DNA from 3 places in the Enterococcus hirae ATCC 9790 genome. Region 2 is predicted to be linked to each of the others. Evidence: riboswitches for the same ligand, from Rfam matches in the RefSeq annotation. Region 2 holds a riboswitch; each other region holds the start of a gene.
The links. Region 2 has a riboswitch for magnesium ahead of EHR_RS10640 (FtsW/RodA/SpoVE family cell cycle protein). Riboswitches for the same ligand answer to the same signal wherever they lie in the genome.
Positions count from the first base shown of each region.

Region 1: another riboswitch for magnesium. It lies ahead of mgtA (magnesium-translocating P-type ATPase); the one in region 2 lies ahead of EHR_RS10640 (FtsW/RodA/SpoVE family cell cycle protein).
Region 3: another riboswitch for magnesium. It lies ahead of EHR_RS12690 (FtsW/RodA/SpoVE family cell cycle protein); the one in region 2 lies ahead of EHR_RS10640 (FtsW/RodA/SpoVE family cell cycle protein).

Region 1 is NC_018081.1:256,866-260,152, forward strand. Features, by position in the region: gene mgtA (magnesium-translocating P-type ATPase) at 1-1,519, opposite strand, end outside; M-box (ykoK) riboswitch at 1,867-2,041, opposite strand; gene ndk (nucleoside-diphosphate kinase) at 2,261-2,704, shown strand; gene EHR_RS01330 (helix-turn-helix domain-containing protein) at 2,818-3,287, opposite strand, start outside.
Region 2 is NC_018081.1:2,231,239-2,234,525, forward strand. Features, by position in the region: gene EHR_RS10630 (ankyrin repeat domain-containing protein) at 1-188, opposite strand, end outside; gene EHR_RS10635 (flavin reductase family protein) at 414-1,028, shown strand; M-box (ykoK) riboswitch at 1,460-1,625, shown strand; gene EHR_RS10640 (FtsW/RodA/SpoVE family cell cycle protein) at 1,739-2,932, shown strand; gene EHR_RS10645 (LCP family protein) at 3,012-3,287, shown strand, end outside.
Region 3 is NC_018081.1:2,680,688-2,683,974, reverse strand. Features, by position in the region: partial or broken gene EHR_RS14725 (hydroxymethylglutaryl-CoA reductase, degradative) at 1-1,089, shown strand, start outside; M-box (ykoK) riboswitch at 1,310-1,477, shown strand; gene EHR_RS12690 (FtsW/RodA/SpoVE family cell cycle protein) at 1,759-2,898, shown strand; gene EHR_RS12685 (phosphatase PAP2 family protein) at 2,944-3,287, shown strand, end outside.

The DNA of each region.
Region 1 (3,287 bases), 850 kb from region 2:
ATACCATATCTGACTCATCTTTCACTGAAAATTCGCCAACTACGCTTGGGTTTGTTTTTTGGGCCACCCCGATTACACGTAGACCATCTTCATTTAAATCTCTCACTTTTGCAAGAACTGATTCTCTTTTTTCATTGGTTAATGGACTAACGATCCCATCAATGTCGATGTAATTAGAGATACTCAACATCTCTTCGATCGCACCTTTGGTAATCATTTGTGTTTTACCTGCGGTGTCCTCTACAACGACACTCATCCGACGACGTTCAAAGTCAAATGGAATTTCATCCACTTTGCGGTAATTGATTTTATCGGTTGCTAACGTTTGTTTGGCTTCATCAATAATTGCTACATCCAACAGATTTTTTAATCCTGTTTGATAGTAACTATTTAAATACGCATGGCGTAAAACACGATCATCTTCTTTACCAGAACAATCCATGTGGTATTCTAAAATGATTTTATCTTGAGTCAATGTCCCAGTTTTATCCGTACATAACACGTCGATCGCACCAAAGTTTTGGATCGCATTCAAATTTTTGATGACTGTTCCTTTTTTCGCCATCACACTAGCGCCTTTAACTAAGTTCGTAGTAACAATCATTGGTAACATTTCAGGTGTAAGACCGACTGCTACAGATAAACCGAATAGAAAAGCTTCCAGCCAATCCCCTTTAGTCAACCCATTGATAACGATAACTGTTGGTGCCATTAAAGCCATGAATTTGATCAATAACATGGATGTTTTATGAATACCAATTTCAAAGCTTGATTTGATCGGTTTTTCAGAGAGCGTTTGAGCCACATGTCCAAATAATGTTTCATTACCAACAGATACAATAATACCTTCAGCACTCCCGCTGATAACGTTACTTCCCATAAAAGCCAAATTTTCATAACTAGTTTCACTCAAAGTCTCATCATCGTAAACAATCGCTTGCTTTTCGACAGGGTAACTTTCACCAGTTAAGGCAGCTTGTGAAATAAATAAATCTTTGGCTGACAACAGACGCATATCTGCAGGAATCATATCACCTGCTGATAATCGAACAAGGTCTCCACAAACGATTTCTTCCATTGGAATCTCAGTATAATCACCGTTACGTTTAACTGCTGCGGTTACTTTTACCAATGATTTTAATTTTTCTGCGGCTTGGTTAGAGCGAACAGATTGAACCAACGTCATCGTTCCACTGACGATGACCATCGTAAAGATGATAATTACTCCAAATAAATCTTTATCCCCAGGAGCGGCTAACACGTATTCTGTGATAAATGAAATCACTCCGAGTGCAATCAATACCAAGGTGAATGGTGTAATATAAGCTTTTAAAGCTTCTACAATAAAGGGTGTTTTCTTCCCATAAGAGATTGAATTTTCACCATATTTTTCTCTTGATTCTTCAATTTGTTCGTCTTTCATTCCTTGATCAGTCGAATGAAAGAAGTTCAATAATTCTTGTTTTGTCTTTCCTGCAAATGCAGCATACATTTTTTGTGTATCTCTCTTTTTTTCCATCTCATTTTTCTCCTTAGACCCAGTAAATATAAGCAATACTTATTTAAGCTGGGTTATTTTTAGTTAGTTGAGTAATGGAGAAAATGCTGTATTTAAAGGGGCTGAAAACAGATAGATAATAGCCTCAGCCAGCAATTTCTCTCGCATTATTTTCTTCGCAGGACTGTCATCCATTTGTTCTCATCTCCTTTAACTTGATAGAATTGTTCTTGTTTCTCTTTCGTTTTAAAAGCATCAACTTCCCAACGAAACCACCTCCATTTTTTGTTTGTTAGGATTGTTTCAACACAAAAAGACCTTTCATCAAAAATTCAGCGAAAGGTCGAAAAAGCACATAAAAAAAAGCTTCTTTGATCTCATCGTTGAGTTTTGACACTGTACAACGTAAAAAGCAATTCCTTGCTTTTAGCTACCTTATGAAAAGCCTTGTCTCGACAATTCCTGTTCTACCCATTGGCGTCTCTCGACGTTTTTGGGCAGTAGCCTGTGTTTGTATAGGAGCCTCACCTAACAAATCCTATTTAGTTTTCCTTCGTAAATATAACAACTTATGCACCGATTGTCAAACTTATTTTTTGCTTTTTCCAAACATTTATGGTAAATAAATTGTTTTTGATTGATGGGGTTAGAAAATTCTTATTGTACTTAATAGCTCGTATGTTGATCAGCTTTTTCACTTTGATTGTGGGTTTACTCAGACACCAGTATAATAAAGGTATAACAAAAAAAGGGGTGTATCAGATGGAACGTACATTGGTCATTATCAAACCGGATGGTGTCAGACGTCATTTAATTGGGCGGATCATCCAACGATTTGAAGAAAAAGGATTAGCAATTACTGAAATGAAGTTTGCAACAATGACAAAAGAACTCGCACAAGAGCATTATCATCACTTAAGCGGTCGGAGCTTTTTCGATGAATTAATTGATTATATGACCTCGGGACCAGTAGTCTATCTTGTTTTAGCTGGAGAGGATGTCATCGATATCGTCCGTAAGATGGTCGGTGCAACTAAAGCTGTAGATGCTGTTCCTGGAACGATTCGTGGAGATTATGCCTTACCTGGAACTGAAAATATCATTCATGCATCTGATTCAAGAGATGCTGCAACCAATGAAATCAATCGTTTTTTCCCATTATTCGATACAAAAAAGCAAAAATCTGAGATCGTTCATCCTGAATGACCAAACAGATTTGCTCTTACTGATAGTTGAGTGAAAGAGCAGAAAAGTACCTGACAGTTCGTTTAGTCAATGATTATTGCAAGGTCTTTTCTACTCTTATTCACTTGCCTTACTTATTCTTGTTCTATTTTTGCAATCTGTTCAAACAACATCATTTTTTTCTCTTCTTCTTTTATCACTTCCAAAAGTTTCTCTTCAAGACGTTTGCGCTCTTTCTTGCCTAGGGTATATTCGATGACCGTAAAAAAAGTATTCAACTCTTTTGAAAGTGGTTCACCTAAGGCTTGTGCAATCAGCTTTCTGTAGTATTCTGTCATCAAACTTTCATAAATGATTGTTGATTTTTCTTTGTGTGCCAAACTGCGAGACATATCGAGGTTGATACTACGCGCTTTTTTGAAACGTTTTTTATCGATATAATAAAGTGTGAGATTCATTAAAAATGTAAATAAATAGTCTTCATTCAAAGAATCGGTCATTTGTCGCATTCTTTTTTTGATTTTCAAGTAATGATTGTCTAGAAATGAATCACTGAAAATATAGGGATACTTGGAAAGAATGTCTAACTCAAAATGACCATATT
Region 2 (3,287 bases):
GCAATTGACATTGGTGTTTCCTCCTTTGATGGATGGTTGGGATTAGTTGGTAAAGGCACAGAAGCTGTAGAATCCAAAACAATCGAATTCGTGCTAGTATTAGTACCATTTGACTGAGAGGAATGATCGGCACATCCTGCAAATACCAATAACGTAGGGAATAACCATAGGATTGAATAAGGTTTCATGAAAACGCCTCCTCCATATTATTTTAGTTGAAATAGCCATAAACAGCAAAGTAAATACTTGCTAAACAATGCACAGCTCTTTAATAGAGGAAAAACGTAATTAGCAACACTTCCAATACGGATTCTTGACAAAAAAGAACAATGATAGATAGTAAAAAATAGTGTCTGACTAAATCTAGACAGGAGAACAGTTTTTGATTCTGTCAAATGAAAGCAGGGGAGTAGATGTTTACACGTTTGTCATCTCAATTAACAGAAAGAGAAAATTATAAATTACTGATTGGTTCAATTATTCCCAGACCAGTAGCTGTTGTTTCAACATTAACTGAGAAAGGGAACTTAAACATTGCGCCATTCAGCTATTTTAATATCGTTAGTTCAAATCCACCCATCGTTTCGTTAGCTGTCCAAAGAAAGAATGAGCAGATGAAAGATACTGCTAAAAATATCTTAATAAGGAAAGCAGCAATTATCCAAGTTTTAGATGAGCAAAATGTGGTGGAGGTCAATAAAACAGCAGCAACTCTTCCGCAAGAAGAAAGTGAACTAACCTTGACTAACTTGACTACGAAAATAAATAGGAATGGTTCAATTCCACCAATCAATGAGGCAAAAATTGTTTTTGAAACGGATTTATATGACCATCTCGAAATTAAAAATGAGCAAGAAGTTACTGCCGATCTTTTCTTATTAAAAATCCATACGTATCAATTAAATGAAGAGGTATATGATCCAGTATCTGGGAAGATCGATCCCAAGAAACTACAACCAGTTAGTCGATTAGCAGGGAATGATTATGCAACCTTAGGGAAAATCTTTACCATCCCTAGGCCAAAGTGAACTACATGACGATAAATATGTTATTTTTAGAGGATGTATAATCCTAAGAATATTATTATAATATTGGCGTAAGAAATAAAATTTAGCTAAAACATTTTTTAGTTATAAAAAACAATAAAGTTTTTTAGGTAAACCGAATGATTTAAAGTTTTATTTGAAATATACAAGTAAAAAGGCAGATATGAGGATTTCTGGTGCATGGATAAACTGGTATGTAAATGTTAAGATAACTTGATAATTTATTCCGAAAAGTGAAAACGAGAAAATCAAAACAGAAAAATCAATCAAGTCAGCAAAGGATTTTCATATTAAACGACTTCCTAAAAAGGGGAAATATATTAAAGATTGATTAATTTTGTTTTTTTATCAAATAAATGATTGCTAAAATAGTTAAAGAAGCTTACTATTAACTCTGTAAAAAATAAAAATAGTAATAACCTTGTTAGGTGAGGCTCCTATACAAACATATGCTATTGCTCAGAAACGTCGAAAGACGCCAATGAGTCAAACAGGAATTGTCGGATTAAGGCTTTTTCAAATAGCTAAGAGTGTTTCTTTACGTTGTATAGTGCTAAAACTCGGACGATGAGATGATGCTAGGTCAGAATTCTTGTTCGAAAAGGTTTCTGACCTTTTCTTATATTCTATAACTGATTCTATATTTAACTGCTCGTGTTCGCCTAACTTGTGTAAGAGGAGGGGGATATGCGATGTGGAAAAACAGAAAGATCGACTGGTTGATTTTAGGCCCTTATTTGGCTTTGTCAATTGTCGGTCTTTTAGAGATATATAGTGCTAGTTCCTATCGTTTATTGGTAGCAGGAAGTGATCCTAAAAGCTTATTTATTCGGCAATTTTTGTTTATTATCCTTAGTTGGGGCGTAATTGTATTGACCTATTCCATCAGATTACAAGTTCTACTGAAACCAAGAATAATAAAAGCTGGATTGATTGTATCGGGCTTATTATTAGCGATGATGAAACTCGGGATTTTTGCTGTAACAGTTAATGGTGCCCAGCGGTGGGTTTCAATCGCTGGAATCCAGTTTCAACCATCAGAAATCGCAACCATTTTTTTGATTTTATATTTAAGTCGTTTTTTTAGAAATGACCGCAGTGTTCCTGAGAAACTTCATATACCAGTATTGATCGTGGGCGGAATCGCCGTGCTTGTTTTGTTTCAACCTAAAATTGCGGGAGCACTGATGATTTTAGCTATTGCTGGAGCTATCTTTTGGGCTGCAGCTATTCCCATTAAAAAAGGGCTGATAATTATCGGAGCAGCGATTGCTAGCTTGATCTTAGTAGCTGGCTTAGTTTTACTACTTGAAAAGCATCATTTGTTACCTTCATTTTTTGAACACGCTTATGACCGAATCGCAATGGTTCATAATCCTTTTTTAGATGAACATGGTGCAGGATACCAGATGAGTAACTCTTACTATGCACTATACAACGGTGGCCTATTTGGTCGAGGAATGGGGAATAGTATTACTAAAAAAGGTTATCTCCCTGAATCCGAAACAGATTTTATTTTCTCAGTCATTGCTGAGGAGTTTGGGTTGATAGGCGCATTACTTGTTTTGTTTTTGCTTTTCTTATTATGTATGCGAATCTTCCAAAAGAGTACGAAACAAAAGAACCAACAGGCAAATTTGATCTTAATTGGTGTAGGGACATGGATACTCGTTCAGACAAGTATCAATATTGGAAGCATCCTTGGTTTAATTCCAATGACAGGTGTACCATTGCCATTTGTTAGCTACGGAGGAACAAGCTATTTAATCTTGTCTTTTGCTATTGGATTAGCTTTGAATATCTCGTCTCGACAAGTGAAAGAGAAAAATAAGCAGGTTGAGAGGTTACAACTCAAGAAACCTAAACTGTTAAACAAGAACAATTAAGAATCTCTCAATTGGACTATCATAATAAAAAAATGGCTATATTTCAAGTAAGAGGTTCGGTTAGAAAGAGGAATCGAAAATGAAAACATTTCAAAAAGTGATTTTAGGTCTATTGACGGCAGTCGTCATTGTCATCGGCTATTTTTCTTTTGAGTTTGTTCATGGTTATTCTTCAACGAGTCGAGCAGACGATGTACCAAAAGTAGAAGCCAAAAGTGTTCCTAAGATTATCAATGTGGCATTGATTGGCTCTGATGCCCGGTCGAAAGAAGAAAATGGACGTTCAGATTCTTTGATGATTGCTCAGTATAATCAAAAAACTAAAAAAGCAAAATTGGTTTCGATTATGCGTGAT
Region 3 (3,287 bases), 450 kb from region 2:
GGGATTGCACCTAATTTTCAAATCAATGGAATCAAAAGGCAAGTACCGATGGCGACAGAAGAACCGTCTGTAATTGCTGCAGCCAGTAACGGAGCAAAAATATGTGGAGACATTACAGCAATTACACCACAACGCCTGATGCGTGGTCAGATTGTACTATCAGGGGAACTGGATAATCGAGGTATAACTGATGCTGTCATCGCCAGACAAGATGAACTACTAGCATGTGCGAATGCAAGTTATCCCTCGATCGTGAGACGTGGTGGTGGAGTGCAGGAAATCGCAACAAGAAACTTTAAGGGTAATAATTTGGATTACTTATCGATCGATTTCTTGGTTGATGTAAAAGATGCGATGGGAGCTAATATCATCAACGCTATCTTAGAAGGTGTTGCCCAGAAAATACGTTCCTGGTTTCCTAAAGAAGAGATTTTATTTAGTATTTTAAGCAATTTCGCAACAGAATCATTAGTAACAGCTAGTTGTGAGATTCCCTTCGAGCGATTGGGAAAAACGATTGAAGCAGGAAAGAGAATTGCTGAAAAAATCCAACAAGCTTCCGAGTATGCTAAATTAGATGTTTATCGGGCAGCAACACATAATAAAGGGATCATGAATGGCATCGAAGCTGTCATTCTTGCTACTGGAAACGATACGAGAGCTTGTGCAGCTGCCGTTCATGCGTATGCTGCGAAAGATGGTGCTTACCAAGGCCTGTCAGACTGGCAAATGATTGGAGATAAGTTAATTGGACAATTAACGGTACCTTTGGCAGTGGCAACAGTTGGAGGAGCTTCTAGGATTCTTCCAAAAGCAAAGATTGCACTAGACATGTTGAAGATTGAATCAGCAAAAGAATTAGCTCAAATCATTGCTGCCGTCGGTTTAGCACAAAATTTAGCTGCTTTGCGGGCATTAGTGACAGACGGTATCCAAAAGGGGCATATGTCGCTTCAAGCTAGAGCCTTAGCGATCACAGTCGGGGCACAAGGAACTGAAATTGAACAAGTCGCTGAATTTCTAAGAAAAGCCGAAGGAATGAATCAGGACGTAGCTAGAAAATTTTTGATGCAATTACGTAAAAAATAAGTATTTATAAAAAAGAGAGACTGATTGGGATAACAGCAGAATGGATAAAAAGCTACTATATATTTATTATATTTATTCATATTATTCCTAGTCAAAAGCTCTCTTTTTTTGCTAATTGCCGGTAAAATTAAGGAAAAGGTTAAATATGACTAAATTTTTGCGAACTTTCTACGGGATGCTATTGTGAAATTGTTCGTTAAAGGATATACTTTTTTTCAAATTTAATACTTGTTAGGCGAGGCTCCTAAACAAACATAGGCTATTGCGCAGAAACGTCGAAAGACGCCAATGTGTAAAACAGGAATTGTCGAATTAAGGCTCTTCATAAGATAGCTAAGAGAAATCTTTACGTTGTTTAGTGTCAAAACTCACACGATGAGATAGTTGTTGATGTACGCAACTTTAACAAATAAGCCGAAACTTCTAAAAATCTTTGCTGATTTTTGTGAATTTTCGGCTTATTTTTTGGAGTTGGATATTTACACCACTTACTTGAAAATAAATCACAGCACATTTTGATCACGCTACTTTTATTTTTCCTCATGTGAAAGTGACTCCTTTTGCCTAATAGAAAGGATGGCAAAATGGATACTAGTTGATAACGGATGTTTTGATAAGAAGATTAGAGAAATTCTGGTTACGAAAACTTTCGTTTAAGAGGTGTTGTGTGTGAAATCAAAATCATTTGAGTTTAATTATGCGTTATTTTTGCCGATTTTTCTCTTTTATTTATTAAGTATCGGTGTGCAATATGGAGCAGCAGTCTACGACCAAGTTCCTTATAAAACTATTGTTTTAAAACAAGTGATCTTTTGCATTGCTTCATTAGGACTTTTGTTACTGACACAAAAAATCAAGACAGCGTTATTGTTACGATTGTCTCCTTATTTTTATGCCATTTCATTAGCAATTATGAGTTTGCTCTACAAATTTTATGATCCGGTGATGTACCAATTAACCGATACGAAACGTTGGCTGAGGATGGGTAGTTTTACTTTTCAACCTTCTGAATTGGTTAAATTGACTTTTGCATTAGTTCTCGTTTATTTCACCTTGCTTTATGAAAAGAAAGTCAGTGAACGTACCGTGAAAACGGATCTGATCTATGTCTTTCAAGTTCTGTTGATCAGTTTACCAACTTTCTTGTTGATGTATATGCAAAAAGATTTTGGGACAAGTTTGGTATTTATTATTTGTTTGGGGGCTCTGTTCATGATTGCAGGGGTCCATTGGAAGATCTTGGCCGTATGTGCTAGTTTTTTATTTATTATTGGGGTCATATTGATTTGTCTAGTTTTTACGAAATACGGTAATGAGATCCTTTATAGTCTGAACTTTAAGACGTATCAATTAGACCGGGTGAGAGCTTGGATCGATCCTTTTGCTTACAGTCAATCGATCGGATACCAACAATCACAAAGCTTATTGTCTGTTAGTGCAGGTGGATTTAGTGGACGACCAGCTGAAATACCACCAATCTATGTACCGGTACGTGAATCAGATATGGTATTTACTGTAATTGCCGAAACGTTTGGTTTTTTAGGTAGCGTGACCGTCGTTTTTCTATATTTCTATCTTTTCTACCAAGTTATTTACACTGCGATACAGACAAACAATAAAGGAAATCTATATCTAGCGGTAGTACTCGTATTTGGACTATTATTTCAAATCGTAGAAAATATCGGCGCTTCGATTGGTTTACTGCCTTTAACAGGAATTCCTTTGCCTTTTCTAAGTCAAGGAGGAACCTCCTTGTTGATCATGGGAGGCGGATTAGGTATGATTTTAGGTTTTAAAAAAGTAGAATAAGTCATTTGTTTAGTCAGATGAAGTTAGAAAGTAAGTGAAAGTTTTATGAGTGATTATCAACAAAAAGCACTGAAATTATCAATCGTTCCATTATGTCTTTTGATTGGATTGATTTTATGCGTAAAAATCAATCCTCCATGGTTCGAAACACTAGATTTAGCGGTTTATACAAAGATCGATTTACCTAATTTTCCACAACTAACAACGATTGTTCGTTTGTTTGCTAAGTTAGCAACGATTGGTCCGACCTTATGTTTCGCCTTTCTTTTTGCTTTTTATATTTGGAAAAAGAATTACCATTTGTTAGCGATTTGGAATATCTGTAATATCTTTGCGGTTAGTTTTTTTGGGTATATTCTAAAAAAGCTCATTGCACGAATCAGACCTGC